Companilactobacillus allii: one gene and its partners. The protein of the gene in region 2 interacts with the protein of the main gene of each other region in a pairwise test. Links are inferred from orthologs where the notes say so. Each region holds a gene or a part of one and is shown on either strand. Other genes may lie near its edges.

Region 1 (2,807 bases), 2.0 Mb from region 2 along the record:
TTAGGAGGCTAATTTACATAACAAAAGGCACATGATGCAACTCACTTAGTGCTGCTTTCTTCCGAATCTGACACGATTCACAAGAGCACCATTGCCCTAAGGCCTTTCGGCAATAACTATCATACTATAAATTAATTCTTTTTACCACTATTCAGACGGATTTCTCTAAAGAAGTTTCTTAAAAGATCCCCAGTTTCTTTTTCCTTAACATTTGCCAATACAGTTGGCTGATGATTATAGCGTGTCTCAGTCAATAAGTTATTGATGGATCCTACCGATCCTGCTTTAGGATCATTAGCACCAAAAATGACTTCTTCAATACGACTATTAATAATAGCACCAGCACACATTGGACATGGCTCAAGCGTCACAAAAAGACTTGTGTTCTCTAATCTCCAACTGCCAATAGTTCTACAAGCTTCTTCTATTGCAATTATTTCAGCATGCTTAATAGCATCCTGAGTCTCTTCTCTTTCGTTAGATCCACGACCAATTACTTCACCAGTTGTATTATTAACAATAATACAACCGATTGGAACCTCTGATCTACTCTTGGCTTTCAAAGCTTCACCAATAGCTTCGTCCATATAATTATTAATTTGTTCTTCCGAAAAAATCATATTATTATGCCAACTTGCTTCTCAAGATATAATATCCCTTAGATTTAGTAACGACATCAACATTACCATAAGTAGCTTCCATTAATTTTTTAGCTGATGGAGCACCTTGTTTCTTTTGAATAACTATCCATAGCTCGCCGTTTGCCACTAAGTGACTTGCAGCACCACTAATTATTCCAGAAACAACATTTTTACCAGCACGGATTGGTGGATTAGAAACTATCAATGAATAATTTTCAGTAACTTTTTCATACATATTGGATTCAAAAATATTAATATTATTCACTTTATTGGATTTAGCATTCTTTTTAGCAAGATCTATAGCACGTAAATTAACATCCGTCATGTCTACATTACGCTGGTCTTGTTCTTTTGCTAGAGACAACCCGATTGGTCCATAACCACAACCTACATCTAAGATATTACCCGCAGGAATGTTTTCAAAATCAATTGCCTCAATCAAAACTCGTGATCCAAAATCCACTGTTTGTCGTGAGAATACCCCACTATCTGAAGTAAAGGTAAAATTATTATTTCTTAAAGTAAAATTGAAATCTTTTAGTTCATGTTCTAGATCAGCTGAATTCTCAAAATATTGATTAGCCATATTGGTTTCCTTCCTAAACGAAAATGAGAACAAAAAAATAATCCTCTTACGAGGATTAATTTTATCATAATAAACTTATTAAAAGTTATTATTTCAATGTAACTGTTGCGCCAACAGCTTCAAGTTTTGACTTCATGTCATCAGCGTCAGCCTTAGCAACGCCTTCCTTGATAACCTTAGGAGCACCATCAACAAGGTCCTTTGAGTCCTTCAAGCCAAGTCCAGTGATACCACGAACTTCCTTGATAACCTTAACCTTTTCTTGACCTGCTTCTGTAAGTTCAACATCAAATGAATCCTTTTCAGCAGCAGCTTCGCCACCTGCAGCAGCACCTGCAGCAACTGGTGCAGCAGCTGTAACGTCAAATTCTTCTTCGATAGCCTTAACAAGGTCGTTAAGTTCTAGAATTGAAGCATCTTTTAAATCATCGATAATCTTTTGTGTATCTAAAGCCATTTTAATGTCCTCCAAATTATGTTTGTTTTTTAATTAAGCAGCTGGTTCGTCGTCTTTCTTTTCAGCAACAGCTTTAACAGCCAATGCGAAGTCGCGAACTGGAGCTTGTAATACAGATACCAACATAGATAGCAAGCCATCTCTGTTTGGTAGTGTTGCAAGTGCTTGAATTTCTTCAAGTGTAGCAGCCTTGCCTTCGATGATTCCACCCTTGATTTCAACGGATTCAACATCTTTGGCATATTTAGCAGCAACCTTAGCAGGTGCAACTGGATCTTCATTAGAATAAGCGATGGCTGTTGGGCCAACGAAGAATTCTTCAAGACCATCTAATCCAGCTTCTTCAGCAGCACGTCTTAAGACAGTGTTCTTAATAACCTTCATAGTAGCACCTTGCTCACGTAATTCGGCACGCATAGAAGTAGCTTGTTCAACTGTAAGACCTAAGTAGTCAACAACAATAACTGACTTAGCATCCTTTAAACTAGCAGCAACTCCTGTAACTAGTGCTTCTTTTTGTGATAATTTTTCTTGCTTCATTTTTATGTTTCACCTCCACAATTTATTTAGTTAACTCTACAAATTTCGGCTAAAATAAAATCTCTGCGCCCGAAAGACACAGAGATTAATTAACAATCTTCTGGCCTCGGCAGGATATTAAGATTCACATCACCTGAGTCTTCGGTAGAAATCAACTATTGTACGTTATCATTATTTTGGTTATTAGTCAACACTAAGCGTTGATCTTTAGACCAGGGCCAAATGTTGATGTCATATTAACACTAACAATATAGTTACCCTTCAATGATGCTGGACGTGCCTTTGCGATAGTTTCGTAGAATGCGTCAAAGTTAGCAGCAATCTTCTCTGTATCAAATGACAATTTACCAATAGGTGCGTGAATCAATCCATTAGGATCTACACGGTAAGTAACTTGTCCAGCCTTAACATCGTTAACAGCCTTTGTAACATCCATTGTTACAGTACCTGTCTTAGGGTTAGGCATCAAGCCTTTAGGTCCAAGTACACGACCTAAACGTCCAACTTTAGCCATCATTGGTGGTGTTGCAACAGCAACATCAAAGTCCAACCAGCCATCTTGGATCTTTTCAACAAGATCATC
Region 2 (9,068 bases):
CCCCAGTTAACTGTCAATCCACGTTGTGTTGTTTCGTCGAATGTAATAGCAAGAATATCAGCACTTGGACGATACTTAGAAATCATACGAGCTGTGTAACCTGATTTAGTAGCTGTAACAATTGTCTTAATGTTCAATTCTTCAGCAGTTCTAACAACAGATTCACCGATTGATTCTGTAACGTTTGAGCCTTTGTATTCTTCGAATCTTTGAATAGCCAATTGGTTACTCTTGTCTAATTCTTTTTCTGTACGTTCGTCAATTTTAGCCATTGCTGCAACTGATTCAACAGGATAATCACCGTTAGCACTTTCACCAGAAAGCATAGTTGCATCTGTACCATCAAGAACAGAGTTAGCAACATCAGTAACTTCGGCACGTGTAGGACGTGGGTTTTCTTGCATTGAATCAAGCATTTGTGTAGCTGTAATAACTGGTTTACCTAAAGCATTACATTTTTGGATCAAGCTCTTTTGAACAAACGGTACGTTTTCAAATGGAATTTCAACACCCATGTCACCACGAGCAACCATCAAACCATCTGAAACCTTCAAGATAGAATCGATATTGTCGATACCTTCTTGTGATTCGATCTTAGGGAAGATTTGTACTTGTTCCATATGTTTTTCTTCAAGAATTTCACGAATATCAAGAACATCTTGTGCTTTACGAACAAATGAAGCTGAGATGAAGTCAATAGCGTTGTCACAACCAAAACGAATATCACTGGCATCTTTTTCTGTGATACCTGGTAGGCGAATTTCAACACCAGGTGCATTAACACCCTTACGTGAACCGATCATACCGTCATTTTGTACTTCTGTAACTAATTCACGGTTTTTGTCATCTTTTTCTGTAATCTTAAGATCAACAAGACCATCATCGATCAATACGTGACCACCGACATGTGTATCATCGTACAAACCAGGATATGTAACAGCAATCTTTTCTGGATTACCAGTTAATGAATCATCCATAGAAATACGGATTGTTTCACCGATTTTAGCTTCAAACTTGCCACCATCTTGAACAGTTGTACGGATTTCAGCACCCTTTGTATCAAGAACGATACCAACTGTCTTACCTGTAATCTTTTCAGCTTCATGAACCATGTTCATACGTGATAAATGTTCTTCATGATCACCATGTGAGAAGTTGAAACGGAAAACATTTGCGCCTGATTCAACCAACTTTGTAATTGTTTCAATATCATTAGATGCGGGTCCAAGTGTACTTACGATTTTTGTTCTTTTCATCGAGAAATCTCCCTTTTTTATGTTATTCGTCTTTATTGTAACAAACTATCTGCTTAATGATTGATTTAAATCGTATAAACTTAAATCAGGTTTGTGCTTATTATCAAACAGATCAAGCATATTATGGTATGTCAACTTGTTGTCTTCAATACCAATGGCTACTCCACCTTTGCCATCTTCAAGAAGATCAACGGCATAAGCACCCATTTTACTTGCTAAAACACGATCCCTTGCAGTAGGTGAACCACCACGTTGTACATGTCCTAAAACAGTGCTACGTACTTGGAAGTCACCATAAGAATTAAGCTTGTCAGCAAATTCTTGAGCATGCATAACACCCTCAGCAAGAACAACAAGCATATGCTTCTTGCCCTTTTCACGGCCTTCTTTAATACGTTGAGCAACTTCGGCAATATCAAATTCACGTTCAGGAACGATAATTTCTTCGGCACCACCAGCAACACCAGACCATAAGGCGATATCGCCAGCACCTCTACCCATTACTTCAATAACAAAAGTTCTTTCATGGGAAGTAGCTGTATCTCTAATTTTATCAATTGATTCAATAACAGTACTTACGGCTGTATCAAATCCAATTGTAAAATCAGTATAAGGAATATCATTATCAATTGTACCTGGTAGACCGACAGCATTATATCCATGCTCTGTTAGACGCAAAGCACCGTGATATGAGCCATCTCCACCGATAACAACTAATGCATCAATTCCAAATTTCTTAAGTTGTTCAATACCCTTAAGCTGACCTTCTACTTTGGCGAATTCAGGATATCTTGCAGAATACAAGAAAGTTCCACCACGTTGAATACGGTCAGATACATCAGCAGCTGTTAGTGGGAAGATATCCCCAGCAACTAATCCTGCATATCCATAATTGATACCAAACACTTCAAGTCCCTTGTCTAGGGCTCTACGTGTGACTGCTCTAATAGCAGCGTTCATTCCAGGGGCATCTCCACCACTGGTTAAAATACCAATCCGCTTCATTTGTTCACACTCCAAATTTATTTGTTTCAAAAACAAAACCTTATAAAATATAACATTTTTAGAGAATAGTTTGTAGGGTTGAAAACGTTTTAAGGTGAAATTAGTCACTATTTTTAAGGAAAACATTTTTTTTGCCTAATAAATCTTCTAACTTTTGCCCAATTTCATCAGAAAAGTTTATCCAACGATTCGACTTTAAGATTACTGCCTGCTTAGTTCTCTCTCGATAAAGTATCACTGGAATTTTCCCAGGTGAACTTTCTATCAATTTATATAGTTTTGACAAATTGTCTTCATTATCAAACGCAAAGCTTACTCTTAAATATAATTTATTTTTAGGTAACTTAACTGTGTATTGTTTGGGATCGTTGAATTTATCGGCAATAAATTCCAAATCCCCCCTCATTCCATCATCTGCACGACCAACAATTAGAAAAATTTTGCCTTCTAATTCAACATTTTCTAATTTCTGAAATAATTTTGGAAAAATTGTTACTGAGATGGAACCAGTTTCATCTTCTACAGTCGCAAAACACATTTTCTGCCCCTTTTTAGTTCGAATAACACGTGGACGCTTTATTAATCCTAAAATAGACACATTGCTCTTTTTGAAATCCTTCAAATTAGAAATTTTAACTGTATTTATATTTAATAACCGCTCACGATACTTCTCAACCGGATGTCCCGATACATAAACTCCTAGAAATTTTTTTTCTTGATTTAATTTTTCAGTTAAAGAGTAGTCATCCACAACATTTTTCTTCGGATCTAAGACATCAAATAGTGATAAATTATCCCCCGCAAGTTGCATACTCTCTATTAAGTCTTTGAAATCAAGCATCAATTCCCGTCGATTACGATTAAACGAATCAAATACTCCTGACAAAATCAATGGATCCAAATAGTCATCTTTAACAAATCGAATATCTATTCTTTGTAAGAAATTCAACACACTAGTATACTCACCATTTTTTTGACGTTCTTGAATTATATTTTCTGCTAAATCTCTTCGCATCCCTTTGACACTTAAAAATCCAAAGCGGATACCGTCATCATCCATTTTAAAAGTTGCATTACTTTGATTAATATTCACGTTTTTAATTGGAATAAATTTATCTTTAGCAGCTTGAATATATGTTGTGATTTTCTTTTCACTATTTAAATTAGCATTCATCAGACAGATAAAAAATATCTGTGGGAAATGAACTTTAATATATGCCAGCCAAAAAGCCACCATGGAATAAGCTACAGAGTGAGATTTATTGAATCCATAATTACCAAATGTTTCTATATATTTGTAAACCTTCTCAGCCGCATCACGATCATGGCCTAGCTTTACAGCACCTTCTACAAACTTTTTGCGATTTTCATCCATCAATAATTCATTTTTTTTACTAATGGCACGCCGCAAAATATCGGCATCTGCTAATGAAAAACCAGCCATCTTTGATGACGCCTGCATAACTTGTTCTTGGTATACCAAGATCCCATACGTTGGCTCAAGTATCTTTTCTAGTGAAGAATCCGGATATGTAACAGGTTCTGAGCCATGTTTACGTGCAATAAATGTTGAAATATTTTGCATTGGACCAGGACGATACAGCGCATTAGTTGCTACAACATCATTAAAACTAGTCGGTTTCAATTGCCTCAAGACACTTTTAATTCCGTCAGATTCAAATTGGAAAACACCATCAGTATCCCCTCTTTGAAACAATTCAAGAGTTTTTTGGTCATTCAAAGGAATTCTTTCTGGAACGAACTCTTTTTTATATTTCTTAGAAATAAGTTTAATCGCTTTATCCAATATGGTTAGATTTCTTAAACCTAAGAAATCCATTTTAAGTAATCCAACGCTTTCAACATTATTCTTTGTTTGCTGAGTCAGATTAATCCCGTCATCTTCCAACTGAACGGCAACGATATCAGTCATTGGCTTTTTACTCAAAACAATTCCTGCAGCGTGAGTAGAATAATGTCTAGGAATACCCTCAACTCTTCTAGCAACCTTGAAGATCAATTGATTCTCCTGGGAGCTTTCAACTAGATCCTTTAAAGTGTTAGATTCGTTAATTGATTCTTCAAGCGTAATATTTAACTTACGTGGAATTGCATTTGACCATTGAGTCAATTGAAACGATGTTTGACTAAAAGTCCTAGAAATATCACGCAAAGCCATTTTTGCAGCTAATGTGCCAAAGGTAATAATCTGTGCCATATGAGTTGATCCATATTTATCATGCATATACATTACCATTTCGTCTCTGCGGTCATCTGGGAGGTCTAAATCGATATCTGGCATATTTACCCGTTGAGGGTTTAAAAACCGCTCAAACAGCAAATCATACTTTATAGGGTCCACTTGCGTTATTCCTAACGTATACGAAACCAATGAACCAGCTGCTGACCCACGTCCAGGACCAGTTCTAATACCGACTTCGTGTGCATGCTTTATAACATCCCAGACTATCAAAAAGTAATCCGAGAACCCCATCTCTTCTATAACACTCAATTCATAATTCAGACGTTTAACGTAATCACTTGTGACTTTACCATCCAGTCTTTTATTTAATCCTCGAGTGGCTAAATCTCTCAAAAAACTTTCTGACGTTAAATTATTCGGTGATTCAAACTTAGGTAATTGCGTTTCCTTAAATTCAATTTCAACATTACATTGATCAGCAATCTGATTAGAAGTCGCTACTGCACTTTGCATATCAAAATTTGCAAAATCAGTTTCAAATACATCAGCTTTCCGTAAATAATGATCACCATTTTCAATTACCTGGTTAATATTTTCAAATTTTTCCCCAGTTCTCAAATTATTTAATACCTGATACGATAAGTGATCATCTTCGTTTATATACCTAACGTCGCCAAGTGCTGACATTGGGATATCAGTACTATTTGAGATTTCTTTGATCTGTTTTACATTATCAATTTGTTCAGAATATAATCCCACTCCTAAAAAAATAGAATTAGGATCTGTTACATCTTTTAATTTTCTAAAATAGTCTCCAGTATTATCTGAAACCAAGATTTCAGACTGATCAGCTGGAGTGATAACAAATATATCTGACATAAATTGCTTGATAGAATCAATATTTATAGAATCATGAGAAGACATTATTTGTGAAGATATTTTTATAAGATTATGGTATCCAGCATCGTTTTTTGCCAATAAGATAAGTGAATAAGTATTTACTTCATCTTGAATACCAAGTAGGTTTGCAACCATTCCAATAATTGGCTTCACTCCAGATTTTTTAGCATACTTATAAAAATCAATTGAACCATATAAATTGTCTATATCAGTTAGAGCAATCGATGAGTAACCTCGTTTACTAGCCTCATCAACTAGTTCAGGTAGCTTTACGGGACTGTGCAGCAAACTAAAACTGCTCATCACTTGTAATTGTGTTTGCATTTTGTCGCCCCCTTTGGTTAAAATTATATCAAAATCAGATGGAACTTTATTGGGCAAAATCTGTTTTTGTGCTAAACTACTGGAGAAAGTGAGATGGAAGAAATGAGATATGTTGCTGTAATTTTTTGGGCAATTGTTTTAGGTCAAGTTGCTGGATTTATTGGTGGTGCATTGAACCAACAAACATTTAGTTCAGAACAAACAATGATTGTTACTGTAGTATTTGCCATTATCTTCAGCATAATTCCATTGCTGCTAGATAGTGATAAAAAAGATCGCGCTTAATCAATAAGCGCTTTTTTTGTGTCTTTAAAAGTTTATCTAAGCATTACAACTATACACGATATTTTATCAAACAAAAATGAGACTATATTTATCAGTAATTTAAACTGATTTAATAGTCTCATTTTTTATTTAGTAATATACATATAAAAATCACTAGTTGCTAAATTAACATTGTAATTAATACCTTTAGAAGTTATCTGTTTCATGGTAGTAGTTCCACCTTGAGCATCTTTAACCTCTTTACCAAGATCTTTTACAACTTGCTTACCATCAGCACCAATAAACTGAGAAATAAGTACTAGGTCAGTACCAAAGGCCTTCATACCCTTTTTAGATTTCATAGTTTTATAAGTAATGTTCATAGCAAGACCCATCATCTGTCCATTTTGAACATTGATTCGTAACTTAGTTCCATTAGAAGTCGTATATTTAAAAATACCATTTTGGGCTATTAAAGGTAATTGATCAGTTTGATTGCCCATCTTCAAATTCATGAAATTATACTGTTGAGCAAAAGTTGTGTAATCAATTAAGGTCTTGGATTTTTTTACTTTAACGATAGATGTCTTAGTATCATCACCCTTTGTGGCCTTAATTCTAACATTTTGCGACTTGTTTGAAACAGGAACAGAGATGGCGAAGTGATCATCACTGACAGAGACCTTTTTAGTCACACCACCTACTGTATAAGTAAGTTTGTCATAATCAGTTGCTTTACCTTTAACAACAGCAACTAAACCGTTAGCAGAATATTCATCTTTGGTGGTTGATAAATCTAGTTTTGAACATCCAGTCAATAATATGAAGAATACAGGCACTAACATTAAAAATAAATATTTTAACTTCTTCATTGTGATTTCCCCGTTTATTAAAAAAAAGCCAAGCATAATTTACTTGGCTTTTAATTAAGCTTCTTTCTTATCTTCGATAACTTTTTCACCCTTGTACATACCTGATGGTGATACATGGTGACTAATACGATATTCACCAGTAGCAACGTCGAATTGCATGTTTGGTGTATCTAATTTGATATGTCCACGTCTTTGACGTTTTCTTTGTTTTGATGTTTTTCTCTTTGGAACAGCCATATTTAAAAACTCCTTTATTTATATTACTTAATCAAATCTAACGTTTAATATAATACTATCATAAAAACGTTTGAGCAAGCAAATTTACTATTTTGTTTGTTTTTTCGTCTGATTTTCCTTTAAAGCATCGGCAATTTGACTATCATTCGATACTTTTACATTAGAAATTTGTTTCTTAGCACTTCTGGATAATTTATTATTATCCTTTTTACTACTTCCAGAACTTGCCAAAAGCATAGTAATAATTGCCCCTAGCAATAATGACACAATAATCAAAATAATCAATGGTAATTTAACATGTGTGAAACCAAAACTAACTGTAACTGGATTCACATTCAAGACCGCAAAAATAACCACGATTAAAGCAATTATCAGCCCAATTACAAATTTTGACTGTTTACTACTCATAAAGTCATCCCCTACTTACGATTTCCTAAAGTTGCGGCAAAATAATCTCCAACATTTGGTGCAAGCTTATACAATACTGCACCTAGTTCCATCAATCTTGGTAAATTTATTTCACGTTTATTTGTATTAAAAGCACCAACAATTTTCCATGCTAACTTGTCTGGATCCAAAACAAATGCCTTTACGGAATCCAAGTAACCACCGTTATGATCAGCAATACTGAAGAAATTAGTTGCAACCGGACCTGGGTTAATAGTTGTTACTTTAACATTCAATGGCTTAAGTTCCAACCTTAAACCATCAGAAAATGCAATAACAGCTGCTTTGGTTGCCGAATAAACAGATGATTTAGGCGTTGACATTTTACCAGACATTGAGCCCACATTAAGTATGTGTCCATGACCGTTATCAATCATTTTCCCAGCAACAAGTCTTGTCATTAACATCAATCCTAAGACATTGACACGAAACATTTTTTCAACTGTAGCAAAATCAGTATCCAAATATTTTGAAAAATCACCAAATCCAGCAGCATTTACTAATATATCAATATTTTCAAAAATTTCAAATGCCTGATCAACACCAGAGTTGATTTGTTTAGGATCACTCATGTCGATCAAAATATATTCATGATGTGCAGATTCAGCGCCAACACGAATACATTCATTTTTTACTTGAGAAAGTTTATCTTCATTACGAGCAACTAAAATTAAGTTGGCACCTAATTTAGCAGCGTTGATAGCAACATCCTTACCAATTCCAGAAGATGCTCCAGTAACTAAAACTGTTTGATTTAATAGATTACTCATCACTTAATCCTCTCTAGAAATATTGTATGCACTCTATATTTTAAATGGTACATCATAAATGTCAAAATCATTAACTACTTTGGTGTTCTTAAAGATTTGTTGAGCTTCCTTTTGTAAAATCAATGAACCCTTACCAGTATAGCGAGCTGAAATATGAGTTAGCAATAATCCTTTAGCATTACACTTTTTAGCCACTTCAGCTGCCTTTGTGGCTGTTGAGTGGTAATAACTATAGGCAAGCTGTTTATCTTCATTAGAGAAAGTAGACTCATGCACGATAACATCGGCGTCTTGTGACAATTTATCGATCTCTGGTGTATAACGAGTATCTGAAATAATTGAGACCACTCGACTTGGCTTATCTGGACCTATAAAATCTTTACCATTCAAAACGGTACCATCATCCAAAGTTACAGTTTTGCCACCTTTAAGTTGACCAAAAATCGGACCATTAGGAATCTTATATTTCTTTAATTCATCAACTAAAAGTTCACCAGTTCGCGGTTTTTCAATAACACGGTATCCAAAACATGTAATACGATGCTTTAATTTACCAGCCACAACACGAAATGTCTTATCGTTAAAGACTTCACCGCCGTCTTTTAGCTCAATATATTTAATCCTATAGTTAAGCCTACTGCCAGTGACTTTTAAGGATGTCTCTACAAATTCCTTAATCCCAACTGGTCCATATATTTCAAGAGGTGAAAGACCACCTTGATTAGCACGACTGGCCAATAAACCTGGCAAACCAAAGATATGATCACCATGCAAATGCGTAATAAAGATT
Region 3 (2,924 bases), 2.0 Mb from region 2 along the record:
AGTGACATTATATCTTTTGGCTGTTCAACTACCAAGATTGTTGATTGGTCACGATCCTTATCACTACAAATGGAACAAATATCATCTGTTGTAATATTGCCACAGATCTTGCATGACTTAAGGTCTGTCTTAGCAGACATTAAGTTATCAGCAAATTCTTGTACCTGACTTTTGTCCATTCCTAATGTAAAGAACGCCATTCTAGTGGCCGTTTTACGACCTATTCCTGGTAATGTCATATAACTATCAATTAATTTTGAAATTGGCTCTGGATATCTCATTGATTACATCAACCCGTTTGTGTATTTGCCTAACTTAGCATCTTTATCTTTGTCGACCTTTGAAAATCCATCATTCAATGCATCAATCAACATATCCTGCAATGTATCTGGATCATCTGGATCAATAATCTTTTCATCGATTTTTATATCTATAATCTTTTTATCACCATTCATTTTAACAACTGCAAAGTCGTCAACTGAGTTACCAACATATTCTGTTTTACTTAATAACTCTTGTGCTGCTGCTACTTCTTTTTGCATTTTTTGAGCTTGGCGCATGATGTTACCCATGTTTCCACCCATTCCACCCATATTTGGCATTCCTTTACTCATAATAATTCCTCCTTAATTCTTATTAGTCATCTTTAATTTCAACTGCTCCATCATTACCAAATAACTTTAAAGCCTCATCGACAGTTGGATCAGTCTGTTTTTGTTCTTGTTTAGATTCTACATTTTCACTCTTAGATAAATCAATATTATTATCAATGTATTCTTTACGTACTACTGGCCATTGTGCTTTCGGAACTAAGACGATTTGATAATCTTTTTTTAACAGTTTACTTACATTATTAGTTAACTCGTCAATGAATTCATGATCTTCTTGTGCTTTTTCAAACCACATTTCATAATCAAACGCCACGACAATACCGCTGTCACAAGCAGCAACTGGATCTGAAACACTCATTATCGAACGTTGTGTAACTGAAAGCATACTCATCAAATCAGGCCAAATATCCTTCACAGTAATTAAATCTTTTTTTGTGGCCTTTTCCAATACTTGATAAATTGCTGTTTTATTGATACGAACTCCGCCAGCACGTTTAGTGGGTTTTGTACTTGCAGTTTTTTGTTCAGTTCTGTGATTAGAATTATCAGATAACTGTTTAACTTCTTGTTTAAGACTAACAATTTCATCACTTAATTTATCAATTTCACTATTATCAACGATAGGAGTCTGTGAATTTTGCTTTGGAGCAGTGATTTGAGGTTGTTGAATTTTAAGTTCACTTATTTTTACCGTTAAAATTTCCATATAAACGTCAGTTTGATTAGAATTCTTCAGGTTTTTTTGGGTCGCACTGACTTGATCAACTATATAAAACAACCTGGCATTATCAAACTTCGTAGCAATAGTTAACAATTCATCTGTCATAACAGATTTGTCCATTTGATCAGATAGATCTGAATTAGAATTATACAAAATCAAATTACGGCAAACTCGAATTATCATCTCAGTAAATCGTGTTGCTGAACGTCCACTAGCAAGTATCTGATAAAGACTATTTAAGGCATCTGCTGGCTTATTATCAGCAATAGCAGTCATATAGGCGACTATTTGTTCATTACTAAGGGCACCGGTAACTTCTTGAGCATTTTTTAAGGTCAACTCATCATCGCCATACGACAATGCCTGATCCAAAATGCTTAGTGCATCACGCATACCACCTTCAGCTGAGGCCGCAATAATGTTCAAAGCTTCTTCATCATACTTAATATTCTTATCATTCAAAATATAAACCATACGTTCTAATATATCTTGACGTGAAATTCTTCTAAATGTGAAGCTTTGGGTTCTAGATATAATTGTTGCCGGAATTTTTTGTGGTTCAGTCGTTGCTAAGATAAACATTACATTGGCAGGTGGTTCCTCAAGTGTCTTTAACAATGCGTTGAAGGCACCTTGTGAAAGCATATGTACTTCATCGATAATATAAACTTTGAACTTAGCTTCGGTTGGTGCATATTTGACCTTATCACGAATATCACGAATTTCTTCAACACCGTTATTAGAGGCGGCATCTATCTCGATAACATCATTCAGTCGATTCTCATTAGCTGCAAGACAAATCTCACATTCATTGCATGGTTCACCATCATGAGGATTCAAGCAGTTAACAGCCTTAGCCAAAATCTTAGCACAAGACGTTTTACCAGTACCACGAGGACCGCTGAATAGATAAGCATGACTGGTCATTTTACTAGCGACCGCATTACGCAAAGTCTGTGTAATAACGCCTTGACCAATTACATCTGAAAAAGTTTGGGGACGCCAAACTCGATATAGTGCTTGATATGCCATACTTCCTCCTTACATAACTACAGTACTTAAATTTTACCACAAATAACTACTTTAACTTATAGATTTAATATTCAGAATATTTTCTTAAAAAAGTGAAATAAAAAACTCCTAATCTTTTAGATTAGGAGGCTAATTTACATAACAAAAGGCACATGATGCAACTCACTTAGTGCTGCTTTCTTCCGAATCTGACACGATTCACAAGAGCACCATTGCCCTAAGGCCTTTCGGCAATAACTATCATACTATAAATTAATTCTTTTTACCACTATTCAGACGGATTTCTCTAAAGAAGTTTCTTAAAAGATCCCCAGTTTCTTTTTCCTTAACATTTGCCAATACAGTTGGCTGATGATTATAGCGTGTCTCAGTCAATAAGTTATTGATGGATCCTACCGATCCTGCTTTAGGATCATTAGCACCAAAAATGACTTCTTCAATACGACTATTAATAATAGCACCAGCACACATTGGACATGGCTCAAGCGTCACAAAAAGACTTGTGTTCTCTAATCTCCAACTGCCAATAGTTCTACAAGCTTCTTCTATTGCAATTATTT

The links. The genes of interacting proteins can lie anywhere in the genome.
Region 1: the proteins of dnaE (region 2) and rplL interact in binary tests that used the Escherichia coli proteins (3 or more experiments, as listed by UniProt). The link is inferred for Companilactobacillus allii from one-to-one orthologs.
Region 3: the proteins of dnaE (region 2) and dnaX interact in binary tests that used the Escherichia coli proteins (3 or more experiments, as listed by UniProt). The link is inferred for Companilactobacillus allii from one-to-one orthologs.

The regions. Positions count from the first base shown.
Region 1 is NZ_CP019323.1:66,888-69,694, forward strand. It holds rplL (50S ribosomal protein L7/L12), read right to left. Parts: upstream 1,685-2,807; coding sequence 1,316-1,684; downstream 1-1,315. Other genes in the region: BTM29_RS00350 (nucleoside deaminase), read right to left, coding at 132-620; BTM29_RS00355 (class I SAM-dependent methyltransferase), read right to left, coding at 625-1,227; rplJ (50S ribosomal protein L10), read right to left, coding at 1,718-2,224; rplA (50S ribosomal protein L1), read right to left, coding at 2,418-2,807. UniProt on the Escherichia coli protein: The binding site for several of the GTPase factors involved in protein synthesis (IF-2, EF-Tu, EF-G and RF3). Is thus essential for accurate translation.
Region 2 is NZ_CP019323.1:2,086,544-2,095,611, forward strand. Bases 2,162-6,019 are described here. They hold dnaE (DNA polymerase III subunit alpha), read right to left. Parts: upstream 5,689-6,019; coding sequence 2,362-5,688; downstream 2,162-2,361. Other genes in these bases: pfkA (6-phosphofructokinase), read right to left, coding at 2,162-2,261; BTM29_RS10375 (YjzD family protein), read left to right, coding at 5,782-5,973. Also shown: pyk (pyruvate kinase), read right to left, coding at 1-1,256; more of pfkA, read right to left, coding at 1,302-2,161; BTM29_RS10380 (hypothetical protein), read right to left, coding at 6,099-6,824; rpmF (50S ribosomal protein L32), read right to left, coding at 6,879-7,061; BTM29_RS10390 (lipopolysaccharide assembly protein LapA domain-containing protein), read right to left, coding at 7,149-7,469; BTM29_RS10395 (SDR family NAD(P)-dependent oxidoreductase), read right to left, coding at 7,481-8,278; rnz (ribonuclease Z), read right to left, coding at 8,312-9,068. UniProt on the Escherichia coli protein: DNA polymerase III is a complex, multichain enzyme responsible for most of the replicative synthesis in bacteria. This DNA polymerase also exhibits 3' to 5' exonuclease activity. The alpha chain is the DNA polymerase catalytic subunit.
Region 3 is NZ_CP019323.1:64,403-67,326, forward strand. It holds dnaX (DNA polymerase III subunit gamma/tau), read right to left. Parts: upstream 2,365-2,924; coding sequence 637-2,364; downstream 1-636. Other genes in the region: recR (recombination mediator RecR), read right to left, coding at 1-281; BTM29_RS00335 (YbaB/EbfC family nucleoid-associated protein), read right to left, coding at 285-614; BTM29_RS00350 (nucleoside deaminase), read right to left, coding at 2,617-2,924. UniProt on the Escherichia coli protein: Part of the beta sliding clamp loading complex, which hydrolyzes ATP to load the beta clamp onto primed DNA to form the DNA replication pre-initiation complex.